Regions from separate parts of the Ensifer sp. ENS02 genome, predicted to be linked through region 2. Evidence: riboswitches for the same ligand, from Rfam matches in the RefSeq annotation. Region 2 holds a riboswitch; each other region holds the start of a gene.
The links. Region 2 has a riboswitch for thiamine pyrophosphate ahead of thiC (phosphomethylpyrimidine synthase ThiC). Riboswitches for the same ligand answer to the same signal wherever they lie in the genome.

Region 1 (5,099 bases), on a different contig from region 2:
TCCGCGTACTGGTGGTCTCCCATGGCCACCCGACCCATTCGCTTGGCGGGGCCGAAATTGCTTCGCATGGCCTTCACAAGGCGCTGAACGGCCTATCGGGCGTGGAATCGATCTACCTTGCCCGTGTCGGCAGTCCGGTTCCGCGCCATGGCGCCTCCGCGCTGATGAGCCTGCGTCTTGCCATGGACGAAGTGCTCTACCACGCCGAAGACTTCGATCATTTCTTCCTCTCCAACGGCGATACGGACGCGATCCGCCGCGACCTCTTGCGCTTCGTCGGCGACATCAAGCCGGACATCGTTCACTTCCATCATATCCTCGGCTTCGGCCTGGAAGCGCTCTACGCCGTTCGTGATGCCCTGCCCAAGGCGCGCATCGTCGTGACGTTCCATGAGTATCTGCCGATCTGCCACAATCACGGGCAAATGGTGAAACGCCCCTCGGGCCAGCTTTGCAACGGCGCCTCGCCGATCAGCTGCCACACGTGCTTCCCCGAAATCCCGGTGTCGCGCTTCGTTCGCCGCGAACAGTTCGTGCGCGGCATGCTCAATCTCGCCGATGCCTTCATCGCGCCGAGCGCCTTTCTCGCCAACCGCTATGTCGAATGGGGGCTCGAAGCCGCAAAAATTTTCGTGATCGAAAACGGCATCGTCCTGGGCGACAAGGCGCCGGCTCGTGAATTGCCGTCACCAACGGCGCGGCGTAACCGTTTTGCCTATTTCGGGCAGATGACGCCATTCAAGGGCGTTCACGTGCTGATCGACGCGGTATCGCGTGTGCCGGACGACATCTGGGGCGATGATTCCTCGCTGATGATCTTTGGCGGGAACCTCGAGCGTCAGCCGAAGGACTACCAGGAGAAGGTGGCGAAACTGATCGAGGACGCCGGTCGCCGTGTGCGCTTCTATGGCGCCTACCAGAACCAGGACATGCCGCGGCTGATGCGCTCGGTTGACTGGGTGGTGATGCCCTCGGTCTGGTGGGAAAACTCGCCCGTTGTCATCCAGGAGGCACTACATCACGGCCGGCCGATCCTGTGTTCGGATATCGGCGGCATGGCCGAAAAGGTTCGCGACCGGCTGGATGGCTATCACTTCCGCGCCGGCAGCGCCCAGGATCTCGCCGACCGCCTGATCGACGTTTTGGGCGCGCCACGGGCATGGGACAATCTGCGTGCGACACTTCGGCGACCGACGAGCCATGTCGATTGCGCGCGGGAACATGTGGCGCTCTATCGGAAAATGCTCAAGGGCGAGCAACCGGCCCTGCCGAGCGCGGCAGTGGCCTGAGATAGGCCAGAAGCCCACACTGCTCAGCCAGATCGCGAAGCACGGCCAAGAGCGCCCTGGGCTTCGGCTACGTTCGATGCCGCGGCGCCCGACCCTTTGTCGTCGCCCCACCAATGATGAAAATGATGCACCGGCCCCCGCCCCTGTCCGATAGTCAGACGATCGGCAGCGACCAACGCGTCATGCAAGTAGGCCTTGGCAGCGACGACCGCATCCTCGATCGACTTGCCCTTGGCAAGACCCGCAGCGATTGCGGCCGAGAGGGTGCACCCGGTGCCGTGATCGTTCCTGGTTTCGATCCGAGGCCGCGACAGGTTGAGGACGTCCCGCTCGCCAAAGAGAACGTCGGTTGCATCCTTGCCCTTGCCATGCCCGCCCTTCATCAGCACCGAACGCGCACCGAGTTTCAGAAGCATCTCGGCCTGGCGTGCGATCTCGGTCTCGGTTTCAGCGATTGCGCGTCCGGTCAACAGCGCCGCCTCGGGCAGGTTCGGCGTCAGTATGAGCGCCAGCGGCAGCAACTCCTCCCTGAGCGTCGCGATCGCGTCGGGGTGCATCAGGTGATCGCCGGAGGTCGCCACCATCACCGGGTCGATGACAGCCAGCCGGCCATAGCGTTTCAGACCGGCCGCAATCACCTCGATCGTCTCCCGCCGCGAGGCCATTCCGATCTTCACCGCACTAACGGCGAGATCGGAAAATACGGCATCGATCTGAGCCGCAACGACGGTCGGGGAGATATCCTCCACCGCAGATACCCCGCGGGTATTCTGCGCCGTGACCGCCGTGATCACGCTGGCGCCATAAACGCCCAGCGCCGAGAACGTCTTCAGATCCGCCTGGATGCCGGCCCCGCCGCCGGAATCCGAGCCTGCGATGGTGACGGCGATCGCGGTCATAGCCCCACCTGCTTGAGACCTGAGCCCTTTCGGTTTGATTTAAGAACAGACACGAGCAAAGCGACCTCCCCGACATGGACGGAGATCCGGTCGACAAGCGCAGAGACGGCTGGTGAGCAGAAAGGCCCTCGCCGTTCCTACGCCGGTATGATCCGGATCAGGTTCAAGGGTCTGGCTCACCGCCATCTCAGCACCGTGATAGTGCGCCCCTCGGCGGGAGGGATGCTAGGGGAGCGTAGGCGGGGATGTCAATTGCCGGAGTTTAGAGCCGGAGCATCCGGCTAACGCAATTGGGGAGAATCCAAAGTGTCTCACTGAGAAAGAAGGCCCCTCATGCTCTTAGAGCACGAGGAGCCTTCTGCCTGAGCGTTCGACTTCACAGACATTTGGACTTTACTTCTCTCAGACGACGACGCAAGCGCTCATGGGCCCAGACAGCGGAGATTTGGCGCGTTAATGTCCAAGTCCTAAGCGCACGTGTACCGGAAAAACGCCGGCGATCACCCGCTCCTAAAGCGGTCTCTTAAAGCGAACGCCAACACCGCCACCATTCTCGGGAATGAACTCTATTCCTGCGTCTTCGAGCACGCGTTGCACGCGTACGAGCGTCGACGGACGTAACTTATCGTCTCGCTCGATACCCGCGCAACGTTTCACCATTGTGGTCTTGCCGGCGCCGGCACGACCAACAACCGCAGCAAGTCGGCCAGCACCGGTAACATTGGCTACGGCCGCCTGTTGCTCTGGGGACACTCGCGAGGCTGACATCCCGCGCGTCGGCTCTTTCCGGATGCCGTGGGTTGATTGGCGCGCCAGCCAAGCAGCACGCTCAGCGATTTCGGCTTCCAGACGGATCAGTTTCCGCGTCGTGTAACTGGCTGGGACACGAGCACTGGTCGCAAAGTCTAATCGCTTGCGGTCGATGCGGAAGATCTCGGGGGATCGGAGGATACGTGCCATAAGTTGGGCAAACACCCTCTCATCATCGGTGTATCGATGGAGAATTTTGGCGATGTCACGTTCGTCAAAGACACTTTTTTGGCTGACAATCAGGTCAAGCGCTATTTCCGGCCGGCGGTGAATGCGGCGAGTGTTTTGCGCTCGCCGCCCCGCTTTCAACTCAATCGACTTCGGTTTTCGCAAAACGGGTGTCTTTTCGCCATCTATTATGCGCTCAATTGCCTTCGTTTCAGCGCTAAAGCGGATGATCGGCTCAAGGTCGATGCCTTGGCGCTTGAATGATGTTCCATCAATCCGGACATCGAGACCAGCAAGCGCCAAATGACGGTTTTGGCAGGCGAACCAACCATCCCCTAGTGGCATCACGTTCGAAGTACATCGTAGCTCGATGCTTGTATGCTGCCGCAGTTAACGCGCTACGTCCTTTCCCACGACTGATGACTTGAACGTCAAAATGAGGGCTGACCACTGCACTTGCTCCCGCCTCGCGTGAGTTCTCATTGCATCCGGTTGGCGCTTATTTCGGCGACTCAAAACGCATTCTGACCGGTCCAGACGTCTCGCTACTGGGGCACCTCTCGGAGTTTGCCCCAATGGTCTGATATTTTGCCTTTCGAGACCATTTGGCAGCTTCTCTAACTACTTTTTTTCGCAACTTGACATTATAGATATCGTCTCGCTCGTGGCGACTGCCACCGCTCGACACAAACAATGGCGCCGCGAGGTATTCGGCTAGCGCCTGATGACGGCGCACCTTCATTGACGTTTTGGCCGTGGCCGCTGACTGCAGCACTGCTCCGGAAACAGCCTCCTTTTACGACGACCGTCTCGACTTTAGATCTTTGATCTTTGATTTTATATTTTCGACCTTATATTTTAGATCTTAGATCTTAAACCAAGGGACCTTGAGTACGAAAAACGTCAAGATCGTTGACGCGAGAAACTAACTCGGTCCTAATCTTACGGACACGTCAAGCAAAAACACTGAACGGTACTGACTTACCTTTCGTGGAATTCTTATCTTTACAGAAGACGTAGGCGCGTGGCGACTTGACAGTCAGAGGTTGGGCAAGGTTACTTTACTATCATGTTAACAGTGGGGACGGTTCAATGATGCTTGACGACATCGGACTGAAGAACGGTACCGACAAGGCCTCCGATCGTAACGATTTCCTGCGCCGCTACGAACCTTTCTTGGAAAGACACCGCGATAGGAAGGTCAAACTTCTGGAAATCGGCGTTCTCGGCGGCTCTTCGATACGCACGTGGCGTGACTATTTCAGCGAAGGCGAAATCATCGGCGCTGACATCAATCCTGAGGTCACACAGTATGCCGGCGAGCGCATCAGCATCGAGATCATCGATCAGGGGAAACCGGCAGACCTTGACAAGCTGGCTTGCAAAGGCCCGTATGACGTCATCATCGACGACGGTTCCCACCTTTGGGAGCACCAGATCCTTACGCTCCGCAAGCTCCTCCCGGCTTTGAAGCCAGGCGGAGTTTTCATCATCGAGGATTTGGATACGAGCCATGGCAAGTACCGCAAACAATACGGCACGCCCGGAACGTTAACCGCGACCGAATACCTGCAGCGTATCTCAGATTGGGTCATTGGTATTTGGGTTTCCAGTCGTGAAGAAGTCGAAGATAACTTCATTATCGAAGCTGGGCGGGACCTTGAGTTCGTGGCGTTTCTTCGCGGTGCGGCAGTCCTTCGCAAAAAGCTCCCCGAGCTTAAATAAACCGGTAGGCAACCTGCCATAAACGCATACTGTTTGCTGGCATCAGCCGGGCACGGTTCCCTAAAGTTTTGGGTTCTTGCCGCCTAATTGCCGTTCCGCTGGACAATCGCCCGGCAAAGGGCGTAACGAAAGATCGCCTTCATCCATTGAATACAAGGAATACCAATGTTTTTGCGACCAATCGTAATCGGATGCCCGTCCATCGCTC
Region 2 (5,099 bases):
CCATTCGTGCCGCCGGCATCGGCGTCGTCCGCATGGGCAGCGGAAATCCAGGAAAGGCCCCCGGCAAAGCCCCGGTCACCGTTGAGGCGCGGCAGATCTCCGCCGAATGCTGCAAGGGCTCCTATGGACAAGGCCGTCAGTCTCAACAGGCATGTCCTCAAGTCATTCTCCTTGTGCAAACGGCGTTCTTGCGTCGTCCTGCAGGACTTTTGCGCGGGTACAGTTCGGCTGCCCGCCGCGAATGAATTTCGCCGACAGCGACTTTTGCGTGCGCCTTGCATATCGTTCAATCGATGTGGGGACAAGCTATTGGGGGGACGGGCGACACGGAGCGCAAGGTGCGGGCCTCTGGCGGCGGCCACGACATACAGATGATCGCCCTCATCGCTGAGGCGTCGCGAGAGGGACAGAGGACGTTGCATGTTTGTTGATTGAACGGGGTCGTTGGCGCGCCTCCCACCCTCCGTCATGCTCGGCTCAAGCCCAAGCATGACGGAGGAGGAGAGCCTTGGCGATCGCCGCTTCCGCTTCCGAGGCGGGAGGCGCAGCCCTGAGTGAACTGAAGGGGCCGTGACTGGCCCCTTCAACGAGTCTCTGTCGTCTACTCGGCCGCGCCAGCCGCCCCTTCCACCGGCATATAGAGGTCGCCGCCCTCGCGGTATTTCGCGGCCATTGCCTCCAGGCCTTCCTTCTGCGCTTCTGCGCGGATGTCGTGCGAGATCCGCATCGAGCAGAATTTCGGGCCGCACATGGAGCAGAAATGCGCGACCTTGTGCGCTTCCTTCGGCAGTGTCTCGTCGTGGAAGTTACGGGCCGTCTCCGGGTCGAGCGAGAGGTTGAACTGGTCCTCCCAGCGGAATTCGAAGCGCGCGCGCGATAGCGCGTCGTCGCGCACCTGGGCGGCCGGATGGCCCTTGGCGAGATCGGCGGCATGGGCGGCGATCTTGTAGGTGATGACGCCGACCTTGACGTCGTTGCGATCGGGAAGACCGAGATGCTCCTTCGGCGTGACGTAGCAGAGCATGGCGGTGCCGAACCAGCCGATCATCGCCGCGCCGATGCCCGACGTGATGTGGTCGTAGCCGGGCGCAATGTCCGTCGTCAGCGGTCCGAGTGTGTAGAACGGCGCCTCGCCGCAGACGGCGAGTTGCTTGTCCATGTTCTCCTTGATCTTGTGCATCGGCACGTGGCCGGGGCCTTCGATCATCACCTGACAATCCTTGGCCCAGGCGATCTTGGTGAGCTCGCCGAGCGTTTCGAGTTCGGCGAATTGTGCCGCGTCGTTGGCATCGGCGATCGAGCCGGGGCGCAGGCCGTCGCCGAGCGAGAAGGAGACGTCATAGGCGCGGCAGATGTCGCAGATTTCCTCGAAATGCTCGTAAAGGAAGCTCTCGCGATGGTGATGCAGACACCACTTGGCCATGATCGAGCCGCCGCGCGAAACGATGCCGGTGACGCGATCGACGGTGAGCGGGATGTAGTGCAGCCGGACGCCGGCATGGATGGTGAAATAGTCGACGCCCTGTTCAGCCTGCTCGATCAGCGTGTCGCGATAGACTTCCCAGGTGAGGTCCTCGGCAATGCCGTTGACCTTTTCCAGCGCCTGGTAAAGCGGCACGGTGCCGATCGGAACCGGTGAGTTGCGGATGATCCATTCGCGGATGTTGTGGATGTTGCGGCCGGTCGAAAGGTCCATGACGGTGTCGGCGCCCCAGCGCGTCGCCCAGACCATCTTTTCGACCTCTTCCGCCATCGACGAGGTGACGGCGGAGTTGCCGATATTGGCATTGATCTTCACCAGAAAATTACGGCCGATGATCATCGGCTCGGATTCCGGATGGTTGATGTTGGCAGGCAGGATCGCGCGGCCGCTGGCAATTTCCTGGCGCACGAATTCGGGTGTCACGTGATCGGGGATGTGGGCGCCGAAGCTTTCGCCGTCGCGGACTTTCGCACGCGCCGCGTCGCGGCCGAGATTTTCGCGGATCGCCACGAACTCCATTTCCGGCGTGATGATGCCGGCGCGGGCATAGGCAAGCTGGGTCACTGCGCGGCCGCCCGTGGCCTTCAGCGGCGCATGCTGGAACGGGAAGGTCGGTGTCAGCCTGTCGCCGCTCACAAAGCCGTTGTCCTCGGGGCGGACCACGCGTCCCTCATAGGTTTCCACATCGCCGCGGTCGACGATCCAGTTGCGGCGCAGCCGCGGCAGGCCGTCCTCGATGCGGATCTCGGCGTCGTCGGCGGTGTAGGCGCCGGAGGAATCATAGACCGTAACCGGTTGCTCGCCCGACGTCGGGTGGAGCGCAATCTCGCGCATCGGCACGCGGATATCCGGATGAAGCACGCCCGGCTTGTGGATCTTGCGGGAGGCGGGAAGCGGTCCTTGCGTGACCGTGAGGGCTGCGGGTTTGGTGGCAATATTCATGACGAGGCTCCAAGTTTGCAATTGGAGACCCAGTTCTGATGCCGGAAAGATGAAAGACGCTCCGCCAGATGCTGGACGCACGGAATCCTGGCTTCGATATCTGCACCGTCCCTACGCCAGTATGAACTGGATCAGGTTCAACGGGTCACTGCGCCACAGCCGGCAAGCCGGCCATCCAGCAGAATCTCAGCCCCTTGCGGGACCCCCCTGGTGAATGCCTAGATCATAGCCATCGATCGGCCCGGGTCGTCAAGCGTGAATTCGCCTGCCGACAAAGATGCACCTATTGCGTGTGGTGACGGATTCGGGTTTGACGCTAGCGGCCGGCCTTTTCCGGTGCGGCCCGCTCGGCGTAATCGGCACGGTTGATGCCGTGGCGCTGGAGCTTGTCGTAGAATGTCTTGCGCGGAATGCCGAGCGCCTCGATCGTCGCCTTGACGTCGCCGCGCTGAGCCCGCAACACCTCTTTCAGGATCTCCGCCTCGTAGCGTTCGAGCCGTTCCGGGAGCGCAAATCCAGGCTGTTCGGCGGGCGCAATCGGCTGTCCCAGCGGACCTTCGACACCAAGCGCCACGCGTTCTGCAAAGTGCGAGAGCTCGCGCACATTGCCTGGCCAGGCATGCGTCATCAGATGTCTCTGCACGGCCGATGTGACCACAGGCGCGTCGCGCTTGAAGCGCTCGGCCGCCCGGGTCAGGAAGTGCGAGAAGAGCAGCGGGATATCGTCTCGGCGTTCGCGCAGCGGTGGGATCGACAGCGTTACGACATTCAATCTAAAGTAGAGGTCTTCCCGGAAATCGCCGCGCTGCGCCGGGTCGCCAAGATCGATTTTGGCAGCCGCGATGACGCGGATATCGACCGGACGAACCTGGTTGGTGCCAAGCGGCGTGATTTCGCGCGCTTCCAGAACGCGCAGCATCTTCACTTGAGTCGCCGGTGGCATCGCCTCGATCTCGTCGAGGAACAGCGTGCCGCCGCTCGCATGCTCGATCCGGCCGATGCGCTTCTTCAAGGCGCCGGTGAAGGCGCCCTGTTCGTGGCCGAAGAGTTCGCTTTCGATCACCGTTTCGGGCAGCGCCCCGCAATTCAGCGCCACGAAGTTGCCGTTGCGGCGTCGGCTCCAATTGTGGAGCAGCGTCGCCACCACCTCCTTGCCGCTGCCCGTCTCGCCGGCGACGAGCACGTCGACATCGGTATCGGCAATGTGCCGGATCGTCTGGCGCAAACGTTCCATGACCGGCGTCTGGCCGATCAGCGGCAGGCTGTCGCCGGCCGTCTCGGCGGCCCGTTTCAGCGCGCGGTTTTCCATCACGAGCCGGCGTTTTTCCAGCGCGCGATGCACGCTCTGCACCAGCCGGTCGGCGGCAAAGGGTTTGGGGATGAAGTCGTAGACGCCATCCTGCAGCGCCTGCACTGCCATCGGGATGTCGCCATGGCCGGTCACCAGGATCACCGGCAGATCCGCGTCGAAAGCTTCGATGCGGCGGAAGAAGGCGAGGCCGTCGATGCCCGGCATGCGGATATCGCTGACGACGACTCCGTCGAAATTCGCATCCAGCGTCTTCAACGCTTCGGCAGCGCTGGCAAAAGGGGTAACGGCGAGGCCGGCGAGTTCCAGCGTCTGCGTCATCGCCTTGCGCAGATGGTTGTCGTCGTCGACGAGATAGACGGTCGGCTGCATCGCTCAGGCCCTCTTCAGGCGAACCGTGAAGACGGTGCCCCTGTCGCTGGTTTCGACGGTGATATCGCCGCCATAGTCGGCGACGATCTCCTTGGAGATGGCAAGGCCGAGGCCGAGCCCTTCATCCTTCGAGGTGTTGAACGGCGTGAACAGATCCTCGTGGATGTGCAGGGGAATGCCTGGGCCGTTATCGGCAACGACGAGCAAAACCGTCCCGGAGGGGCTGTCCTTGCAGCGCACGCGGATCTCGGCGTCGCTGCGCGTGCCGAGCGCTTCCAGGGCATTTTGCAAAAGGTTGATCAGCACCTGCTCGAGCCGGATGTGGCTGCCGAGGACGCTGAGGCCATTTTCCGGCAGGTCGATGACGATCGCATCCATGCGGCCGGCAAAGCGGCTGCGCAGCAGCATCATCGCCCCCTCGATCACGTCGCGCATGGGCGTCGGCTCGGCGACGAAGCGGCCCTTGCGAGCGAAGCTTCTGAGTTCGTCGGTGATGGTGCCGACCCGATCGGTCAGTTCGGCGATGCTGACAAGGTTCTCGACCGCGGTCTGCTGCTGGCCGCGTTCGAGGAAGGTGCGGGCGTTGTCGGCATAGGCGCGGATGGTCGCGACCGGCTGGTTGATCTCGTGGGCGACGCCGGCCGCCACCTGGCCAAGGATCGCCAGCCGGTTCGCCTGAACCAGTTCCTGCTGCACCGCCTGCAGCTTCTCGCCGGTACGCCGGTGGTCGGCGATCTCCGTTTCGAGATGATCGCGGGCAAGGCTGAGGTCATGTGTGCGCTCCGCCACGCGGGTCTCCAGCTCGTCGCGCGCGGCGCGATCGCGCGCAGACACCAGTGCCAGCGTCTGGCGGCGGCGCAGGAGGACCGCGGTAAAAGCGAGCAGCGGTGCGAGGAGGGCCAGGGCAATCAGCCGGGCCTCGCGGGTTGCCGCCGAGATCGCGCCATCGAGCGGTGCTAGCTGCTCCAGCCGCCAGCTGGTGGTCGGAACCAT
Region 3 (5,099 bases), on a different contig from region 2:
CCGCGACCTTCCGGCCCGAAGACGCCGGTCGCGTGCGCCTCGTCGATGACGAGAAAGCCGTCATGCTGCGCGGCAAGCGCTAAGAGGTCGGCGAGCGGCGCCCGATCGCCATCCATCGAATAGAGGCTTTCGACGGCAATCCACGGGCGCCCTGTGCCGCCGGCGCGGCGCCATTGGCCGATGGCATCGGCAAAGGCGTCGATATCGTTGTGCGCTGCCGCAACCGCATCGGCCTTGCTCGCAGCGATGCCTTCATGGGCGCTCGCATGGATCAGGGCATCGTGGACGATGAGGTCGTCGCGCTGCGGCAGCGTCGAAAACAGGGCAGCATTGGCGGCGTAGCCGCTGCCGAAGAAGAGCATTCGTTCCGCGCCGAAGAAGGTGGCCGCTTCCGCCTCAAGTGCCTCGTGTTCTTCGTGATTGCCGCGCAACAGCCGTGAGCCGCCGGAGCCGACCGGCACGCCGCGCGCGATGGCACCCGTTATCGCCGCCTTCAGCCGCGTCGAAGCGGCGAGCGCCAGGTAGTCGTTCGAGGTAAAATCCAGGCCGCCAGCGGGGGCAAGTGCGCGCCGGCGGCCCTTGCGATCAAGGCCCTCCAGCGTCTTCTCATAGCGCGCAAACAGACCCAGGGTCATTCGGCCGCATCCTGCCTTGCCGCCGGAGCCATCGGCTTCAACCCCAGGCGTCGGAAGAGCGCCGCATCATGGTCCTCGCCGGGATTGTCGGCGGTCAGCAGGGTTTCGCCGACAAAGATCGAATTGGCGCCGGCGAAGAAACAGAGCGCCTGCGTCTCGTCGCTCATGTCGGTCCGGCCGGCTGAAAGCCGGACATGCGATAGCGGCATCAGGATGCGGGCAAGCGCGATGGTGCGGACGAAATCGATCGGATCGACGGGCGCTGCATCGGCCAGCTTCGAGCCCGGGATCGGGATCAGCATGTTGATCGGCACGCTTTCGGGCGGCACCGGCAGATTGGCGAGCGTCACCAGCATGGAGATCCGGTCGTCGGCGGTTTCGCCCATGCCGAGAATGCCACCGGCGCAGACCTTGATGCCGGCGTCGCGGACATTCGCGAGCGTCTCCAGCCGGTCGGCAAAGCTGCGGGTGGTGATGATCTCGCCGTAGAAGCGTTCGGAGGTATCGACATTGTGGTTGTAGTAGTCGAGCCCGGCCTCGGCGAGCCGTGCGGACTGGTCCGGCGTCAGCATCCCGAGCGTCATGCAGGTTTCCATGCCAAGCGCCCGCACACCGCCGATCATGGCGACGATCGCGTCCATGTCGCGGCCCTTCGGGCTGCGCCAGGCGGCCCCCATGCAATAGCGCGTCGCACCGCCGTCGCGCGCCTGTCGCGCCTCGGCAAGCACACGCTCGACCTCCATCAGCTTCGATGCCTTGAGCCCGGTCGGATAGTGGGCGGACTGGCTGCAATAGCCGCAATCCTCGGCGCAGCCTCCGGTCTTGATCGAGAGCAGCCTGCTCATCTGGATGGTGTTGGGATCGAACTGCGCACGATGGACCGTGTGTGCGCGGTAGAGCAAATCGTTGAACGGCAAATTATAGATTTTTTCAGCTTCCGCTTGGGTCCAGCGGGATTCGCCCGCGTCGCCCGGGGTAAAATTAGCGCCAGTTGATAGGGTTCCGTCCAGCATTTCGGCTCGTCCTCCAGGTCATCGCAAACGCGAAATAGATAGAATCTGATATTATCTATAATTTTGTCGACGAGCAAAGTTCGCAAGCACCCAGGTGGAGAGTTTGTGTTAGCAAATACCCTTCTGGTTGTATTTTGACCGTGAGTGAATCTGGAAACCGCCGAGACGGGGCAACAATCACCAATCAATCGGTCGCATCTCCCATTTCCGAAATCGGGCGTAACGCACCCGAGAAACGAGGACGAGCCCGGGCTTCTCCGGTATTTTTCGACCCGCTCTGCCCGCCTGACACTCCTCCCTTCAGCACGCCGCCAACGCTTCCGCTTTCTCGTCGAAAAATTATAGATACTTTTTTCGGCAGATGAGATCACATCGCACACGAATGCTGGCTCTTGACAAAAACCGCCCCGAACGGTCAGCTTGGAGCATTCACCAGGGGTGTCCCGCTAAGGGGCTGAGATTCTGCTATGCGATTTGCGCGGCGCAGTGACCCGTTGAACCTGATCCAGTTCATACTGGCGTAGGGACGGTGCAGACATCGCTGCCGCAAACGTCGCCTTCACGCGACCATTCAACGGCAAGGCGTCCTTGCCCTTCCTTCGCTCGTGAACTGGGTCTCCACAATCGGAGCCTCGGCATGCACACCGCCAACACCATCCCGCTTCCCTCACGACGGCCCGCCCACGCCTCGCGGGAACACTGAGCCATGCGGATCCTCGTCAAAGGTGCCGGCGTCGCAGGGCTCTGTCTGGCGCATGAACTTAGCGCCCGCGGTGTCGCGGTGACGGTTGTCGAGCAAAAACCAGGCTTTGCCGGCGCGGCCTCCTGGTTTGCCGGCGGCATGCTGGCACCCTGGTGCGAACGCGAAAGCGCCGAAGAGGTGGTGCTGACGAAGGGCATCAGCGCCATTGACTGGTGGGACGACGCCCTGCCAGGCGAGGTTTCCCGAAACGGCACGCTTGTCGTCGCCCCGCCACGGGATGCGGGCGAACTCAAGCGCTTTGCCTCACGCACCTCCGGCTTCGAATGGCTCGACGCCGCCGCGATCGAACGGCTGGAACCGGCGCTTGCCGGACGTTTCCGCGAGGCGCTGTTTTTTCCCGGTGAGGCGCATCTCGACCCGCGCCGGGCGCTGAGCCGGTTGCGGCAGAAGCTTGTCGATCACGGCGTCACCTTCCTCGATGAGACGAGCGACGATGGCCACCACGATCTCGTCGCCGACTGCGCCGGCGCGGCACGCATCGGCGAAACGCCGGGCCTGCGGGGCGTGCGCGGTGAAATGCTCTACCTGCAGACAAGCGACGTGGAGCTGTCGCGGCCGGTCAGGCTCATTCATCCCCGCATCCCGCTCTACATCGTGCCGCGCGGCGGCGGCCTCTTCATGTGCGGGGCGACGATGATCGAGACGGATGACGGCGGACCGATCACCGCCCGCTCCCTCATGGAACTGCTGAACGCCGCCTATGCGCTGCATCCGGCCTTCGGCGAAGCGCGCCTCGTCGAAACCGGCGCCGGCGTCCGCCCCGCCTTCGCCAACAACCTGCCGCGCGCCCTGCGCACCGGGCAGACCATCACGATCAACGGGCTTTACCGCCATGGCTTCCTGCTTTCGCCGGCCCTGGCGGCGGAAGCAGCCGACCTCGCGCTTGCGCAGGACCTGAAGGGAGATGCCGCATGAGACTGACCGTCAATGGCGAGGATCACGACCTCGCCGTCACCACCCTCGCCGAGCTTCTGGCCGCCCTTGATTTCGAAGGCGACTGGCTCGCCACCGCCGTCAACGGCGAACTGGTGCACCGGGCCGACCGTTCGGGTCATGCGCTCAGCGACAGGGACCGGATCGAAATTCTCTCGCCGATGAAAGGAGGCTGAGACATGCTGACGCTTTATGGACAGGACCTGCGCTCACGGTTGCTGCTCGGCACCGCCCGCTACCCCTCCCCCGCCGTTCTGGAAGATGCGGTGCGATCGTCAGGCACTGAGATCGTCACGGTCTCGCTCCGGCGCGAAACCGCCGGAGGCCGCCAGGGCGGCGCCTTCTTCGAACTGATCCGGGCGCTCGGCGTGCACGTGCTGCCGAACACCGCCGGCTGCCACTCGGTGTCAGAGGCGGTGCTGACGGCCAAGATGGCGCGCGAGGTCTTCGGCACCAACTGGCTGAAACTCGAAGTGATCGGCCACCACGATACGCTGCAGCCCGATGTCTTCGGGCTGGTCGAGGCGGCGCGCATCCTCTCGGCCGAAGGGTTCGAAGTCTTTCCCTACACCACGGATGATCTCGTGGTTGCCGAACGGCTCGTGGAAGCCGGCTGCAAGGTGCTGATGCCCTGGTGCGCGCCGATCGGCAGCGCCATGGGGCCGCAGAACATCCAGGCGCTCAGGGCAATGCGGGCCAACTTTCCCGATGTGCCGCTGATCGTCGATGCCGGCATCGGCCGGCCCTCGCACGCAACGACGGTGATGGAGTTCGGCTTCGATGCCGTCCTGCTCAACACCGCTGTAGCCGGCGCCGCCAAGCCCGCGCTGATGGCCGCTGCGTTCGCGGGCGCGATCGATGCCGGCCGGCAGGCCTTCGAGGCGGGCATGCTCGAACCGCGCGATTTTGCCGTCCCTTCCACCCCCGTCATCGGAAAGGCGGTGTTTGCGTGAAACTTGACCCCTTCTATCTCATCGTCGACAGCGCGGATTGGATCGAGCGGCTGGTGCCGCTCGGCGTCAAGCTGGTGCAGCTACGCGTCAAGGATCGTACGGAAGCGGAGATCCGCCGCGAGATCCGCGCGGCCAAGGCCGTTTGCGACGAGCAGGGCTGCCAGCTCATCGTCAACGACTACTGGCAACTGGCGATCGCGGAAGGCTGCGACTTCGTCCATCTCGGCCAGGAGGACCTGGCGGAGGCCGACCTTACTGCAATCCGCGCCGCCGGCCTGAAGCTCGGACTCAGCACCCATGACGAGACGGAACTGGAGACAGCACTTGCTGCCAAGCCCGACTATGTCGCGCTCGGACCGGTTTACCCGACCATTCTCAAGGCTATGAAGTGGGCGCCGCAGGGACTGCCGCGCCTTGCCGCCTGGCGGAACCGTGTCGGGTTGCTGCCGCTGGTCGCCATCGGCGGCCTCAACGTCGAGCGGATCGCCGGCGTCTTCGAGCACGGCGCCGACATCGCCGCCGTCGTTACCGACATCACCCGCAACGCCGACCCGGAAGGCCGGACGCGCGAATGGATCGCCAGAACCGCACCGTGGCGATAGGCACGTGCCGGACCGCGGGTAGCAGTCTCCGCGGTCAGGCGATCTCCAGCTGCGAGAGCCAGGAGGCGTCCAGGCCACGCTTGCGACAATAGGTGGCGAGCCGCTGGCGGGTCGGCCCCGGCCGGTCGAGGCCGAGGTAACGGGAGGCGTTCTTCCAGAAGATGTTCTGCTGGTCCTCCTCGCTGACATTGGCCTCCTTC

Region 1: it holds a riboswitch for thiamine pyrophosphate, as region 2 does, so the genes downstream of both, thiD (bifunctional hydroxymethylpyrimidine kinase/phosphomethylpyrimidine kinase) here and thiC (phosphomethylpyrimidine synthase ThiC) in region 2, are expected to answer to the same signal.
Region 3: it holds a riboswitch for thiamine pyrophosphate, as region 2 does, so the genes downstream of both, thiO (glycine oxidase ThiO) here and thiC (phosphomethylpyrimidine synthase ThiC) in region 2, are expected to answer to the same signal.

Annotation. Positions count from the first base shown of each region.
Region 1 is NZ_JACVAO010000005.1:203,531-208,629, reverse strand. It holds gene IB262_RS12685 (glycosyltransferase family 4 protein) at 1-1,289, shown strand, start outside; gene thiD (bifunctional hydroxymethylpyrimidine kinase/phosphomethylpyrimidine kinase) at 1,313-2,188, opposite strand; TPP riboswitch at 2,306-2,409, opposite strand; gene IB262_RS12675 (MobA/MobL family protein) at 2,699-3,511, opposite strand; gene IB262_RS12670 (class I SAM-dependent methyltransferase) at 4,259-4,891, shown strand; gene IB262_RS12665 (polysaccharide pyruvyl transferase family protein) at 5,057-5,099, shown strand, end outside.
Region 2 is NZ_JACVAO010000012.1:118,327-123,425, forward strand. It holds gene IB262_RS36505 (hypothetical protein) at 1-146, opposite strand, end outside; gene thiC (phosphomethylpyrimidine synthase ThiC) at 602-2,425, opposite strand; TPP riboswitch at 2,516-2,644, opposite strand; gene IB262_RS24815 (sigma-54 dependent transcriptional regulator) at 2,742-4,106, opposite strand; gene IB262_RS24820 (ATP-binding protein) at 4,110-5,099, opposite strand, start outside.
Region 3 is NZ_JACVAO010000004.1:438,766-443,864, reverse strand. It holds gene IB262_RS11655 (8-amino-7-oxononanoate synthase) at 1-635, opposite strand, end outside; gene bioB (biotin synthase BioB) at 632-1,648, opposite strand; TPP riboswitch at 2,073-2,193, shown strand; gene thiO (glycine oxidase ThiO) at 2,355-3,326, shown strand; gene thiS (sulfur carrier protein ThiS) at 3,323-3,520, shown strand; gene IB262_RS11635 (thiazole synthase) at 3,524-4,297, shown strand; gene IB262_RS11630 (thiamine phosphate synthase) at 4,294-4,899, shown strand; gene IB262_RS11625 (amidohydrolase family protein) at 4,934-5,099, opposite strand, start outside.